One region of the Thermosynechococcus sp. TG215 genome, then DNA from elsewhere that is predicted to be linked to it. Evidence: riboswitches for the same ligand, from Rfam matches in the RefSeq annotation. Region 1 holds a riboswitch; the other holds the start of a gene.

Region 1 (7,251 bases):
CCCGCGAAATGACGGCGGGACGCTTAAATGCCGATGGCTTTGGGGTGGGCTGGTATGCTGCCCGCCAAGATGTGCCCCCCTTTCTTTATCGGCAAACGCTGCCCATGTGGCATGATATTAACTTTACTGAGCATTTAAGCCGCTACATTCAATCTGCCTGTTTTTTGGCCAATGTCCGCAGTGCCACACCGGGTCAACCCGTGCAGATGACGAATACGCAGCCCTTTCGCTGGGGACGCTGGCTGGGGGTGCACAATGGCTTTATCGAGAACTTTCGCCAAACCCTCTACCGCCCTATGCGCGATCGCCTGTCGGATATTTGTTACAACATTGTTGAAGGCTCTACAGACTCTGAGCACCTCTTTGCCCTGTTTTGCAATGAATTGGTGTTGAATCCGCAACTGTCACCGTTGATGGTACTGCGGCAAACACTGCAAATTGTTTTTTCCCTAGCGCAGGCAGCGCGTACCAGTGTCAGTGCCGCCATGATTCTGACTGATGGCGTCTATATTCTCGCCACCCGCTGTGCGCGGGGCACACCACCCCCCACCCTGTACTGGAGTCAGGATGCCGAGAAAATTCAACTCACCTCAGAGCCGGTAGATCAGCAAACGGAGTGGTATCCTTTACCCGAAAATAAACTGCTGTTGATGAGTTTGCAGAGTGAACCAGAGATTTATACCTTCTGAGACCTCAACCCCGTTTAATCCTTGGGATCGCGAAGCCCTTTGGCAAGCCTTTCAGAACCAGCGGCAATTTACACGCCAACTTGTGGCTGAGTTGAGCGAGGCCGTCCTTTGTGCGCAGCCCCATCCCCTCTATAGTCCCGTGGGGTGGCATTTGGGACACATTGGCTACACAGAAGCTTTTTGGCTCTTGCCGGAATCCTCAGGGGTGAGCGATCGCGATCGCTATTGGTATGCCGCCGATGGCCGCCCCAAGGCCGAACGACAGCATCTACCGCCGCGTGGCCAGCTACTTGACTACTTAGCAGAGATTCGCCAAAAGACGGGCGATCGCCTCTACAGTCTTAGCGACGAGCAGTGGCAACGGGAAGTCCGTCTCTGGTGGTGGATTTTGCAGCATGAAGCCCAACACAGTGAAACAATGCAAATGGTGCTGGCGATGCAGGGGATTTTCACCACCTTGCCCCCTCTCCTATCCTCGCCTCAGTCTTGGCAACGGATTGCCGCTGGCAGTTATGTCATTGGCAGTGAAGACCTCTTAGCCCTTGATAACGAGCAGCCAGTCCAGAGTGTCGAACTACTTCCTTTTACGATTGATGCGGCACCGCTGACCTGGCGGGAATTTCTCACCTTTGTGGAAGCGGGTGGTTATCAGCGGCGGGAATGGTGGTCCAGCAGTGGTTGGGAATGGCGCGAAGCAGAGGGGATCACAGCACCCTTTTACCCCGTTCCTGAGGATTTGGACTTACCTATGTGGGGACTCAGTTTCTATGAGGCTGAAGCCTATGGCCATTTCCAAGGCAAACGTCTCCCCAGTGAACGGGAATGGGAGATTGCTGCTCAGCAGGGACTCTTGAATCAGGGCTACGTTTGGGAGTGGACGCAAAGTCCCTTTGCCCCCTATCCGGAGTTCCAGAGCTATCCCTACCGGGGGTATTCTGCGCCCTACTTTGATGGCAAGCATTTTGTTCTAAAAGGCGGTAGTCACTGGACGCGCCCCATTCTCAAGCGACCCTCATTTCGCAATTGGTATAGCCGCACCACCCGTGAGGTGTTTGCCGGCGCCCGCTATGTTCAACTAGAAGCACTCCCGATTGAGTCTGAGGCCTAGATCTGGGTGAAGTGGGTTAATTTTGTGCCCAAGTTCCCCGTGATCCTGTGATCCTTTTCACGGGCACTCTCCTTAGGCTTCGCCAGAATCAGACTATCAACTATCCTCTTGCGAGGCATCTTATGAGAAACATTGAAGCTGAGCAAACGAAGCACCGTTCCTCAGTAAAGAAAGTTTGAACAAGATGCCCCCCAAGCGATGAGTGCGACTCAAACTCCCTAAACTAGGGACAAGGGCATAGGGGCGTTTTGATGTCAATTGCTGAGGAATTCCGCCAACTGCAAACGCGACTCTTGGAGTGCTGGGACGGGACAGAAACGTTTATTCCTGAACTACCCAAGGGTCCCGGCGGCATTGAGCGCGATATTGTGGTGGTGCCTTCCCTGAGCTTTCCCCAACCGGAGCTGGCCAAGATCACCGGCTATACCCACTACGAGGAGCGGCAACTCTATACGCTGATCCAGTTGCGGAATCCGCGTACCCGCATGATCTACGTGACGTCCCAGCCACTGCACCCCAGCATTATTGACTATTATCTGGATTTACTCCCCGGCGTACCCAGTTCCCATGCCCGCGATCGCCTGCTGCTGCTGGCCACCTACGATCGCTCCGATAAACCCTTGACTGCGAAAATTTTAGAGCGGCCTCGCCTTTTGGAGCGTATCCGTCAAGCCCTGCGTCCCAACCAAGCCTACATGGTGTGTTTTAACTCCACCCCTTTGGAGCGGGAACTGGCGGTACGCTTAGGCATTCCCCTCTACTCGACGGATCCCGACCTCCTCTACTGGGGAACCAAGGCGGGCAGTCGGGAACTTTTTGCGGCCGCAGGCATTCCCCATCCGATGGGCAGCGGTTTTTTGCAGGGGGTACCGGAACTGGTGCGGGCGATCGCTCACCTCCAACAGAAATCTCCTGAACTGCAACGGGTGGTGGTGAAACTCAATGAGGCTTTTTCCGGAGAAGGCAATGCTCTTCTTGATCTGCGCCCACTGCGCCCCCTTGGCAGCCCACACACCCCCGATCATCTACAACGGATTGAAAATAGCCTAGAGGAGATGGTCTTTCAGGCGCCTAATGAAACTTGGCTCTCCTATCGGCAGCGATTTATGGATCTGGGTGGCATTGTCGAAGCCTTTGTGGAAGGGACAGTCAAGCGATCGCCCAGTGTCCAAGGCTGTATTACCCCCAAAGGCAGTGTTGAAATCGTCTCCACCCATGAACAGTTACTCAATGCCCCCACAGGTCAAATTTTCATTGGCTGTGAATTTCCCGCCCATGCCGACTATCGCCAACAACTCCAAGAATTGGGGCAAAAGGTAGGGACGTACTTGGCACAGCAGGGGGTGATCGGCTGTTTTGGTGTGGACGTTGTTGCAACCCAAACAACAGCAGGGTGGGAGCTTTACGCCATTGAAATTAACTTGCGCAAGGGTGGTACTACGCACCCCTTCATGACCTTAAAATTCCTCACCGATGGCCACTATGAGCTAGCCTCTGGACTGTTTTACAGCAAGCACCGCCGTCCCAAGTATTACATTGCCTCCGATAACCTCTGCCAACCCCACTATCGCGGCCTCCTGCCCAATGATCTCTTGGATATGATTGCCCGCTATCAACTCCACTTTGACTCCAGCACCGAAACGGGCACTGTCTTTCACCTCATGGGGGCACTCTCGGAATTTGGTAAGCTGGGACTCGTCAGCATTGGTAACACCCCCGAAGAAGCCCAAGCCATCTACGACCAGACCATTGGCGTTCTCGATGCTGCGGCGCTATAGGTCTCTCATGTGCCCACCCCCTGCATAGACAGGGGTCTGAGAATCTCGCTACAATTGGCAACGTTCACTGTGAAGAGCAGCCTGTAGGGAAAATCCAGTGCAAGTCTGGTGCTGTGCCGCAGCTGTGATGGGGAACCCCCCTCAGCCAGAATGCCTACTTGCTGTGGTTCACTCTGTTTGCCTGCGTCGCACGGGCATGGAGTTTCAACGTGGTTGTTACGCTCAACGATTCCATTCTCAATCCCCTCGGTTTTAGCCTCGATTTACCCCCTCTCCCCCAATCTCGACCGCTTTTACTCGTCGGTCATGGGACGCGCGATCCGGAAGGTCGCCAAGCATTTTTGGACTTTGCCCAAGCCTATTATCAACTGGATCCCTGCCGGCCTGTTTTTCCCTGTTTTCTGGAGTTAACGGAACCCTCGATTTTTGAGGTGCTCAGCCAGTGTGCTGCCGCAGGCCATACAGACTTGTCAGTGCTGCCAGTTTTACTCTTTGCTGCTCGCCACAATAAGTTTGACGTTACCAATGAGTTGGATCGGGCACGGCGGGCGTTTCCGCAATTGCGCTATCACTATGGCCGCCACTATGGCATTGCCCCCGAAATTTTAACCCTGTGGCGATCGCGCCTTGAACGCTTGGACTCACCAGAATTTAATCCCCAAGGCATTGGCCGCGAAGAAACCGTTCTCCTAGTGGTGGGACGCGGCTCCAGTGATCCCGATGCCAATGGCGATGTTTTTAAGCTAGCCCGCATGCTCTGGGAAGGCAGTGGCTACAAAACCGTTGAGGTCTGCTTTATTGGCATTACCCATCCCCGCCTACCCGAAGGATTTGGGCGGGCGAATCTTTACCAGCCCCGCCGCGTCATTGTCCTGCCCCACTTCATGTTTACAGGGGCACTAGTCAAGAAAATCTATACCCTTACCGCAGAAGCCCAAGCCGCCTATCCCAGTGTTGAATACGTGAACCTACCGGAAATTGGCCTGCATCCGCAACTATTTTATCTCACGCGGCAGCGGGAAATTGAAACCCATACGGGGCAGGTGGCCATGAACTGTGAAGCCTGCAAATTCCGCTTGGTGGCAGGCCATAGCCATCATCACCACCATCATCAGGATCATGAGCACCCCTCCCACAGCCATGATCACGGGGGTCATCACCCTCACCACCATCACCATGGATCAACCGTGGACTTGGATCACTTGCCCAGTTACCACCAACGCATTTGGCAAGTTCCCTAAGCATCGCTCCCCAGCGAAAATGTTAGAGTAAATGATGACTGCTACTCTTTCTCAAGCTTAGATAGGGCTTGTCTATGCGTATTAAATATCCTCCCCAGACGGTTGACCGGGTGTTAATTTTTGATACCACCCTGCGGGACGGTGAACAGTCGCCGGGTGCCTCGCTGAATGTGGATGAAAAACTGGCGATCGCCCGTCAACTGGCGCGACTGGGGGTGGATATTATTGAAGCAGGCTTTCCCTTTGCCAGTCCCGGTGACTTTGAGGCGGTGCAGCGGATTGCTGAAACCGTGGGCACCGAAACGGGGCCGGTGATCTGTGGCTTGGCTCGTGCCACCCGCCAAGATATTGAAGCAGCAGCAAAAGCCCTCAAACCCGCCTACTATCCGCGGATTCACACCTTTATTGCCACCTCGGATATCCACCTAGAGTACAAACTGAAGAAAACCCGCGCTGAGGTACTGGAAATTGCCCCCGAAATGGTGGCCTATGCCAAGTCCTTTGTGGATGATGTTGAGTTTTCCCCTGAGGATGCCGGGCGTTCGGATCCTGAGTTTCTCTATCAAGTTTTGGAACGGGTGATTGACGCCGGTGCCACAACAATTAACATTCCCGACACGGTGGGTTACACCACCCCCGCCGAGTTTGGCGCCCTGATCAAAGGCATCAAGGAAAACGTGCCGAATATTGATCGTGCCGTCATTTCAGTCCATGGTCACAACGACTTGGGCTTGGCCGTTGCCAACTTCCTCGAAGCAGTCAAAAATGGGGCACGGCAACTGGAGTGTACGGTTAACGGCATTGGGGAGCGCGCCGGCAATGCTGCCCTTGAGGAATTGGTGATGGCTCTCTATGTGCGGCGGCAGTACTTCAATCCCTTCCTAGGCCGTCCCCCCGAATCGGAAGCACCCCTGACCAATATCAACACCCGCGAAATTTACAAAACCTCCCGCTTGGTCTCCAATCTAACGGGCATGCTGATTCAGCCCAATAAGGCGATCGTCGGTGCCAACGCCTTTGCCCACCAATCAGGCATTCACCAAGATGGCGTCCTCAAGCACAAGCAAACCTATGAAATCATGGACGCCCAGCTCATTGGCCTTGCCGATAACCAAATTGTTTTGGGTAAACTCTCTGGTCGCAATGCCTTTGCCACCCGCCTGCGCGAGCTGGGCTTTGAACTCAGTGAAACGGAACTCAATAAGGCGTTTTTGCGCTTTAAGGAACTGGCCGACAAGAAAAAAGAAATCACTGACTGGGATCTAGAAGCTATTGTTAAAGATGAAACCCAAGCCATTGATGTTCAAGGCTACCAGCTGGAATTTGTGCAGGTCTCCTGTGGCGATCGCGCCCGCCCCACCGCCACCGTAACCGTCCGTCTGCCCAGTGGTGAGGAGCTGACAGATGCCGCTATTGGCACAGGCCCTGTGGATGCCGTCTATCGTGCCATTAACCGCGTGGTGCAAATTCCCAATCGCCTCATTGAGTATTCCGTGCAGTCAGTGACCGCGGGAATTGATGCTATCGGTGAGGTGACCATTCGCCTGCAACACGGGGATCGCATTTACTCGGGCCATGCCGCCAATACAGATATTATTGTTGCTTCGGCTCATGCCTATATGAATGCCCTCAATCGTCTCTATCGCGGGCTCCAGCAGCAACGCCTCCACCCCCAGACCGCTGAGGTTCATGGTGGAACCACTCCCTAAGCCCCTTGAGCACCACGGCATCTACCCCTGCCCCATTTGCCGCCATGGCCAAATTGCCCCAATGGTGCTCATGGAAACCCATGCCTGTAACTTTTGCCGCCACATTTTTACCCTTAATCCTGAGCGCCAAACGGCTCGCCTTGAAGATGGGGCGATCGCTTTTCGCTGGCAGTGGACAGGTACAGGCTGGCGATCGCTCCACCGCCCCTCTTCTCAGGTCACCGTTGTTGGCCTTGTGTTAGCTATTTTGCTCATCATTTTACCGCCAACCCTCATCTGGCTAGCCTATGCCCTGTTTCCGCCCCTAGAAGCAGGAGTTTGGCGCTGGCTTCCCCTTCTTTGGACCGGCCTCACCTTAGCTGCCCATGCCCTACTCTTTGGGCCTGTTTTAATGGCTATTTTGTCCCCCGAAAGGGAGATGTGAGACCTTAGACAGCGAGGGGTGCCACCGCTGACTCAGCAGCACTGTTCTGATAACCTCTGAAATCTCGGTGGTTGACAGCTACACCATTGACGACAATCCCAAGCAGCTTTTGCTGTAAGCTCAGATCACAAGCCTGCAGTGCCTGAGCAAAAGCTTCGCGTCGCGTTTTCTTTAACCGCACAACCAAGAGCGCCCGCTCCACCGCTGCCAGAACCCGATGCGCCTCCGCAGCAGCCAAGATCGGCGGCACATCCAGAATCACGCAGTCAAAGGTGTCCTTAGCGCCCTCCAAGAAATCAAAC
Region 2 (7,251 bases), 880 kb from region 1:
GCGCAACCGTTGCTTGGAGTTGAGCAAAGTCATTTGCCTTGACAGATTGTGCCTGCAAAGCTTGAATGGCACCTTCAAGGGCGGCCAGTTTGTCATAGACGGGGGTGAGATCCACAGCGACGGGAGCCGCTACTTCCGCAGGAGCTGCTGCTTTGACGGGTCTGGGCTTACGGGCTTTGCGAAAGGCCTCTTGAATTGCTGCTTCGAGTTGTTCTTTTTCAAAGGGCTTCTCAATGAACTCAAACCACTCAAAGGGTTCTTGGAGCTTTTCGGTGACCTCTTCCTTGCGCCCTGACATAATTACGAGGGGGATAGCGCCAAGGAGATCATTTTTCTCCAATTCTTGATAGACTTCCCAGCCGCTCACCTTCGGCAGCAGAAAATCCAGCATGATCAACGTCGGCTCAGACTGCTCAATGAGTTGCAGACCTTCACGGCCATCCTTGGCCTCAAGGATTTCGTAGTCGCCCTCTGGCAACATCTCGCGGACGCGCATCCGGATTACTTTACTGTCATCAATGACAAGGACTTTGCGGCTAGTCACGGAAACACTCCATTCTATACAAGATTCCTATAGCAAGAGATTGTGAATAGAGGGCGGCAGTGGCATGACCACTACGTGATTTCAACCTTAGCATAGCCCTATCTTTTGGAGTTGGCCACTCGCCTTACACTGCGGCAAAGCGTCCCTGAACCCAAAAATTTGGGGTCAAAGACCCACCCTTGAGGGCAGGAGAATGTCACAATAGAAGTCTCAGCCGGATGAAAGATTTGTTAAATAGATCAGCCCCTATGCCAGAGTTTGCTGCTGCCCCTATCCACCTTCCCAAAACCAGTGAATCGGAGCGGATCAAGCGTATTCGCCACACCACGTCCCATATTTTGGCAATGGCAGTCCAGAAGCTGTTTCCCAAGGCGCAGGTCACAATTGGTCCTTGGACTGAGAGTGGATTTTATTACGATTTTGACCACCCCGAACCCTTCAGCGAAAAAGACTTGAAGCTCATTGAAAAGGAGATGGTCAAGATCATTAAGCGCAAGTTGCCGGTGATCTGCGAGGAAGTGACCCGTGAGGAGGCCGAGCGCCGCATCCGGGAGCTAGGGGAACCCTACAAGCTGGAAATTCTCCAAGACCTCGAGGAGCCAATTACGATTTACCACTTGGGGGATGAGTGGTGGGATCTCTGTGCGGGACCTCACGTTGAAAATACGGGCGAGATTAACCCCAAGGCGATCGCCCTTGAAAGTGTTGCCGGTGCCTACTGGCGCGGCGATGAAACCAAAGCCCAACTGCAGCGCATCTACGGTACTGCTTGGGAAACCCCAGAACAACTGGCGGAATATAAACGCCGCAAAGAAGAAGCCCTGCGCCGTGACCACCGCAAACTGGGCAAAGAGCTGGGTCTCTTTATTTTCGCTGATCCTGTAGGACCAGGGCTACCCCTGTGGACTCCTAAGGGAACGATTCTGCGCTCAACCCTCGAGGAGTTTCTCAAAAAAGAGCAAATGAAGCGGGGATATCTACCGGTGGTGAGTCCGCACATTGCCCGTGTGGATCTATTTAAGACCTCTGGCCACTGGCAAAAGTACAAAGAGGATATGTTTCCCCTGATGGCCGAAGATGCTGAGGCAGCAGCCAACGAGCAGGGCTTTGTCCTCAAGCCAATGAACTGCCCCTTCCACATTCAAATCTATAAAAGTGAGTTGCGCTCCTACCGTGACTTGCCCCTACGGTTGGCGGAGTTTGGTACGGTTTATCGCTATGAGCAGTCCGGGGAATTGGGGGGCTTGACGCGGGTGCGGGGCTTTACCGTTGATGACTCCCACCTTTTTGTCACGCCAGAGCAGTTGGATGCCGAGTTTTTGAATGTGGTTGATCTCATTCTCTCGGTCTTTCGCTGTCTGCGTTTAAATAAATTCAAGGCACGGCTGAGCTTCCGCGATCCCAAATCCGACAAGTACATTGGCTCCGATGAGGCTTGGTCAAAGGCGGAGTCAGCAATTCAGCGAGCGGTAGAACAGTTGGGCATGGAGCATTTCTTGGGGATTGGGGAGGCCGCCTTCTATGGCCCCAAGCTCGACTTTATCTTTGAGGATGCCCTCGGTCGCGAGTGGCAGTTGGGAACGGTTCAGGTGGACTACAATTTGCCTGAGCGCTTTGATTTGGAATACGTTGCTGAGGACAATACCCGCCGCCGACCGGTGATGATTCACCGTGCCCCCTTTGGCTCGCTGGAGCGGCTCATTGGCATTCTCATTGAGGAGTACGCAGGGGATTTCCCCTTCTGGCTGGCACCCGAGCAAGTGCGCCTGTTGCCCGTGGGGGATGAGCAACGCCCCTATGCCGAACGTGTGGCCGCTCAACTGCGAGAGCAGGGCATCCGCGTGAGTGTGGATCGCACGGGCGATCGCCTAGGTAAACAAATCCGCAATGCTGAAACCCAGAAAATTCCTGTGATGGGCATTGTGGGTGCCAAGGAAGTCGAAAGCGAGACCGTGAGTATCCGCACCCGTGCAGCGGGAGATGTCGGCGCCTTGTCTGTTGAACAACTCATCGAGAAACTGACATCGGCAGTGAATGCAATGGATGCCGAGATTCAGTGGCAGTAGGCCGAGCCTTCTGGCGAATAGGGAGTATAAGCAGAAGTGTTAAATCCGCAAACGAAGCTTAATGTCCCCGTTGCGGGGATTGTTGCGTCATCCTACAACTAAGGGATTATCCTCCTTCGTAAGGGTGTTCTCTAGCACCCAGCCCAGCTTTTGCTGCTGTAGTTCCATCAGCTGAGATTTTTAAGTGTGACACGAAGTCTCAGCCAAGTGATAGGCTAGGGCTTGCTGTTGCATTGTTCGAAAAATGTTGTAAAAGCCATTGGCTCGCGAGGGGGTTAAGCTGACATTCAGTCCGGTTTGCTGAATAAAGTCAGGTTTTAACTGGAGGATTTCTGCAGGTGTCAACCCACTCAACCCTTCAACCAATAGCCCCACTAATCCCTTCGTCACTTGAGCGTCAGAATCCCCCTGAAAAATCACCTTGCCCTGCTCTAAAGAGGCCGTCACGTACACTTGGGAGACACAGCTAGGTACGCGGTTGGCGGCAACCTTCTGCTCCTCAGGAAATGGCGGCAGGCGCTTTGCAAAGCTCAGCAAGTATTCATAGCGCCGCTTTGGATCTGATATCTGTTGGAACCGCTGAACAATGCGATCGAGGGAAGCCGGTAAAGGCTGGCAGGCGGAGGGCATATTTACCTAGAAGAACGCTGCTGAGAAAAATGATAACTATTTCTCATTTTAGCCTCAGCAGTTGCACAATAACGGCAGCAGTCAACCTAGGGGCAGCTTTTCATACCAATAGACCGCCGTGCTCTTACCCTTAACTCATAACTTGTGTTAGCCTTGAATGTACTCACTCGGTTCTGGTGGGGATCAGCCATCAGACGCAAGGGGGAAAGTGCAGTGCAAATCTGCCGCTGTCCCGCAGCTGTGATGAGAGGCACTACTCTCTCAGTCAGAATGCCCGCCGAGTTGTGAATGTCGTTATGCCAACATCTGCGAGGTACAGATGATGTTCTTCATGCTTCAATTTTCATTAATTTGCCTAGGTAAAGAACCCCCCTACCGCCCTTTTCTCGCAACGTTGCTGCCGTTGCTGTAGCACAAGTGATTTTGGAGATTTTCAAGCACCTACAAGCACTTAGACAAGGGGTTGCTCTTGCAGTGACCCACGTTAGGTTCTGCTGATGATGCTGGAAGTGTACTGCTTGTTGGGCTGAAAACAGCTATCTTTCTTTGTCTATTGAGAGAACTGTCAAAACTCAGGGTACTGCAACAATGACCATTCAAACTGCAACGCTAGGCTACCCCCGCATTGGTAAAAATCGTGAGCTGAAAAAGGCATTGGAAGCCTTTTGGAATGGCAAATACAATCAAGAAAATTTGCTACAAACAGTTCAAGAGATTGAATTGGCAAATTGGCAAACGCAACTGCAGGCTGGCATTGATCGCATTGGCGTTGGCGATACCAGTTTTTACGATCCCGTCCTTGACTGGAGTGTCCGCCTCGGCCTCATCCCACAGCGGTATCAAGCCTTTACAGGGCTGGAGCAATACTTTGCAATGGCTCGTGGCAAAGAGAGGATTCCAGCTCTTGAGATGACCAAATGGTTTGACACCAACTATCACTACTTGGTTCCCGAAATGAGTCAGCCTCTTCAGGCAGCGGACTTTAGTGATTTTCTGGGCATCATTGGTCGCGCCCAAAGGGTCTTGGGCGATCGCGCCGTTCCCATGGTGCTAGGGCCTTTAACCCTGCTACGGCTGAGTCGGCTGCAGATGAATCTAGAGGAAGCGTTGTCTTGCCTAGTGGAGCGCTATCTTATCCTGTTGGCTGAATTGAAGAACCTAGGGGTGGTTGAGGTACAAATCCACGAACCTGCCTTGGTTTTTGGGGACACCAACAACTTCAGGGAATTGTATGAATCAACATTTGATGCGCTCTGTCAAGTTGGCTTGCCGATTTACCTAGTGACCTACTTTGATGATCTCGGCGCTGCCTATCCTTGGGTGGTGACGTTGCCCGTAGCCGGCATTAGTCTAGATTTTACCCGTGGGCAGAACTTGGCATTATTGCAGCAGTATGGTTTCCCAAGGGATAAACAGCTGGGAGTGGGTATTGTGGATGCCCGAAACATTTGGAAAATTTGCCCAGAACCTGTCGTGTCAACCTTGGCAGTGATTCAGGGTATCACAACTAATATCCGGTTGCACCCCTCAGCCTCTTTACAATTCGTCCCCTACGATGCAGCACGAGAAGTGAAGTTACCAGAGCCATTGCGGCGGGTGTTGAGTTTTGCCGAACAAAAGTTGGATGAGGTGGTGCTATTGGCACAGACGCTGCAGGAGAGTCCCAAAGCCCTTGCCCAGCACCCCCAATTGGCAGAGATTGAAGCCCAGTGGCAGGCCTTTAAGGAATTTAGCCCTGTGAATCCAGTGGTACAACAGCGGTTGCGCAATTTAACCGTCAACGATCTGGAACGGGCTATGCCCTATGAACAACGCCGCCAACTGCAGCCCACCTTACCGCTCTTTCCGACAACTACCATTGGTTCTTTTCCGCAAACCCCAGAAGTGCGGCAATTGCGGGTGAAGCTCAAGCGCGGAGAAATCACCCTTGCTGAGTACCAAGCAGCAATTGATGCTGAAATTGCCAAATGCATTCGATTGCAGGAAGAAATTGGCCTAGATGTATTGGTGCATGGTGAGTTTGAACGCACCGACATGGTGGAATTCTTTGGCCAGAAGCTCACTGGTTTTGCCTTTACTGAACACGGCTGGGTGCAAAGCTATGGCAGTCGCTGTGTGCGTCCACCCATTATTTATGGGGATGTAGCGCGAACCGAGCCAATGACGGTGCGAGAGTTTAAGGTGGCGCAATCGTTGACACAAAAAATCGTCAAGGGTATGCTGACGGGGCCGGTAACAATGATTATAGCTATTCCAATAAAGAATGAGACATTATCCAGCACAATACTTGCGAATCACCTCATCAATCGAACTGTTTGACCCTGCATACATCCGCGCTCGCTTCAACGCACTGAAGTCGTGCTCAATCACATTCAAATCAGGAGAGTATTTCGGTAAAAATAACACCTCGTGACCCGCCGCTTTGACCGCTTCCTGAATCGCCCCTTTCGGATGAATCGGTGCATTATCCATAATCAACAACGAAGGTCTCTTTAATGCCGGCAAACAGTACTGACTCAGCCAGCTCACAAACCCTACCGCATTCAAGTATCCGCAAAACAGCATTGGGGCGATGAAGTCTTTCTGGTGTCTATACCGTCCTGCGACTAAACTCTCTCTTTTCTGACGCTTCCCCGCTCGCTCTCCATAAATTCGTTCGCCTCGTGCTGACCACCCATACTCACACTCTACTCGAGAGTCAAACCCCGTCTCATCGATATAGACTACCGTTTCCTCCCCATGGCTCTCTACCCATGTGTCGAGCTGTTGTTGATACGCTTGCCGCTCTTCTTCACACCGTTCTTGGTAACGCATCTGTTTTTTTTTCGGGTGATGCCCATCTGGGCGAGGGCATAACTAATGGTGGAAACTTGAACGCCAAATCGCTGGGCACGGTCGATTAAACGGTCATCGGGATGGGCAGCAACATCGGCTGCTAAGGCCGCCCAATCCAGCTTCCAAGGACGACGGGGGACAACTGTGGGGGCTAAGTCGTCTCGCTTCAGCCAGCGATGGATAGTGGCGCGGCTCACCTGAAAAATTTGAGTCGCTTCACTGATTTTGCCACCTTGCTTGATATAGGAGACAACCCGCTCTCGTAAGTCCAAGCTATAGCTCATATTCTTGAGTAACATTCATGACTCTTTGAGTATAGCCTATCCCTCTTGAAAATATCTCATCTCCTTTCGAAATAGCTATAACTGGTCTTTTACCCGCACCGATATTCCGCGTAGCGAACAGGCGATGCAGATTGCCTTGGCTCTACGGGATGAAGTGGCCGATTTAGAAGCTGCTGGGGCAAAGATTATCCAGATTGATGAACCCGCTTTACGGGAAGGATTACCCCTCAAGCCGGAACGTTGGCAGGAGTACTTGGCTTGGGCCGTCGATGCGTTTCGGTTGGCGGCTGGTGTGGCTAAGCCAGAAACTCAAATTCATACCCACATGTGCTATTCGGAGTTTGGCGACATTATTCAACATATCGAGCGCCTAGATGCAGATGTGTTGTCCATTGAAAATAGCCGCAGTAACAATGAAACGCTGTTTGAAATTACTGATGCCGGCTATCAACAGCAGGTGGGCAATGGTGTTTATGATGTTCATAGTCCGGCAGTTCCCACTGTTGAGCAGATGGTTCAGCAGCTGGAGACTGCGATCGCCCATCTACCCAGTGACCAGATTTGGGTTAACCCAGACTGCGGTCTGAAAACCCGTCGCTGGGAGGAAGTGATTCCCTCACTGAAAAACATGGTGGCCGCCGCCCAGCAATTGCGAGGGGCTCGTCTTACCAGCTGAGGATCTGTTGTTGCTGCCAGCGCACCGTTGCCCCCTTAAAATCGCAGGATTTTTCCACCACTCAAAACTGCGTTTCCATTCCTGCGATTAGGGGCGCAATGCTTGTAAGAAGGCTGCCTCGCCTAAAGACCTGCTCCATGATTGGTAGGGGCACCTGATCCTCGGCTGATAGGATATCCGCGTGAGTGTGGATCGTACGGGCGATCGCTAGGTCAA

The links. Region 1 has a riboswitch for cobalamin ahead of RHJ02_RS03990 (sirohydrochlorin chelatase). Riboswitches for the same ligand answer to the same signal wherever they lie in the genome.
Region 2: it holds a riboswitch for cobalamin, as region 1 does, so the genes downstream of both, metE (5-methyltetrahydropteroyltriglutamate--homocysteine S-methyltransferase) here and RHJ02_RS03990 (sirohydrochlorin chelatase) in region 1, are expected to answer to the same signal.

Annotation. Positions count from the first base shown of each region.
Region 1 is NZ_CP134178.1:856,476-863,726, reverse strand. Features, by position in the region: gene egtC (ergothioneine biosynthesis protein EgtC) at 1-689, shown strand, start outside; gene RHJ02_RS04000 (SUMF1/EgtB/PvdO family nonheme iron enzyme) at 664-1,797, shown strand; gene RHJ02_RS03995 (peptide ligase PGM1-related protein) at 2,049-3,575, shown strand; cobalamin riboswitch at 3,611-3,752, shown strand; gene RHJ02_RS03990 (sirohydrochlorin chelatase) at 3,785-4,816, shown strand; gene RHJ02_RS03985 (2-isopropylmalate synthase) at 4,891-6,525, shown strand; gene RHJ02_RS03980 (hypothetical protein) at 6,506-6,949, shown strand; gene RHJ02_RS03975 (AAA family ATPase) at 6,954-7,251, opposite strand, start outside.
Region 2 is NZ_CP134178.1:1,732,062-1,739,312, reverse strand. Features, by position in the region: partial or broken gene RHJ02_RS08460 (response regulator) at 5-544, opposite strand; gene thrS (threonine--tRNA ligase) at 793-2,610, shown strand; gene RHJ02_RS08450 (SufE family protein) at 2,791-3,240, opposite strand; cobalamin riboswitch at 3,392-3,537, shown strand; partial or broken gene metE (5-methyltetrahydropteroyltriglutamate--homocysteine S-methyltransferase) at 3,829-5,484, shown strand; partial or broken gene RHJ02_RS08440 (IS630 family transposase) at 5,512-6,359, opposite strand; partial or broken gene RHJ02_RS08435 (5-methyltetrahydropteroyltriglutamate--homocysteine S-methyltransferase) at 6,439-7,035, shown strand.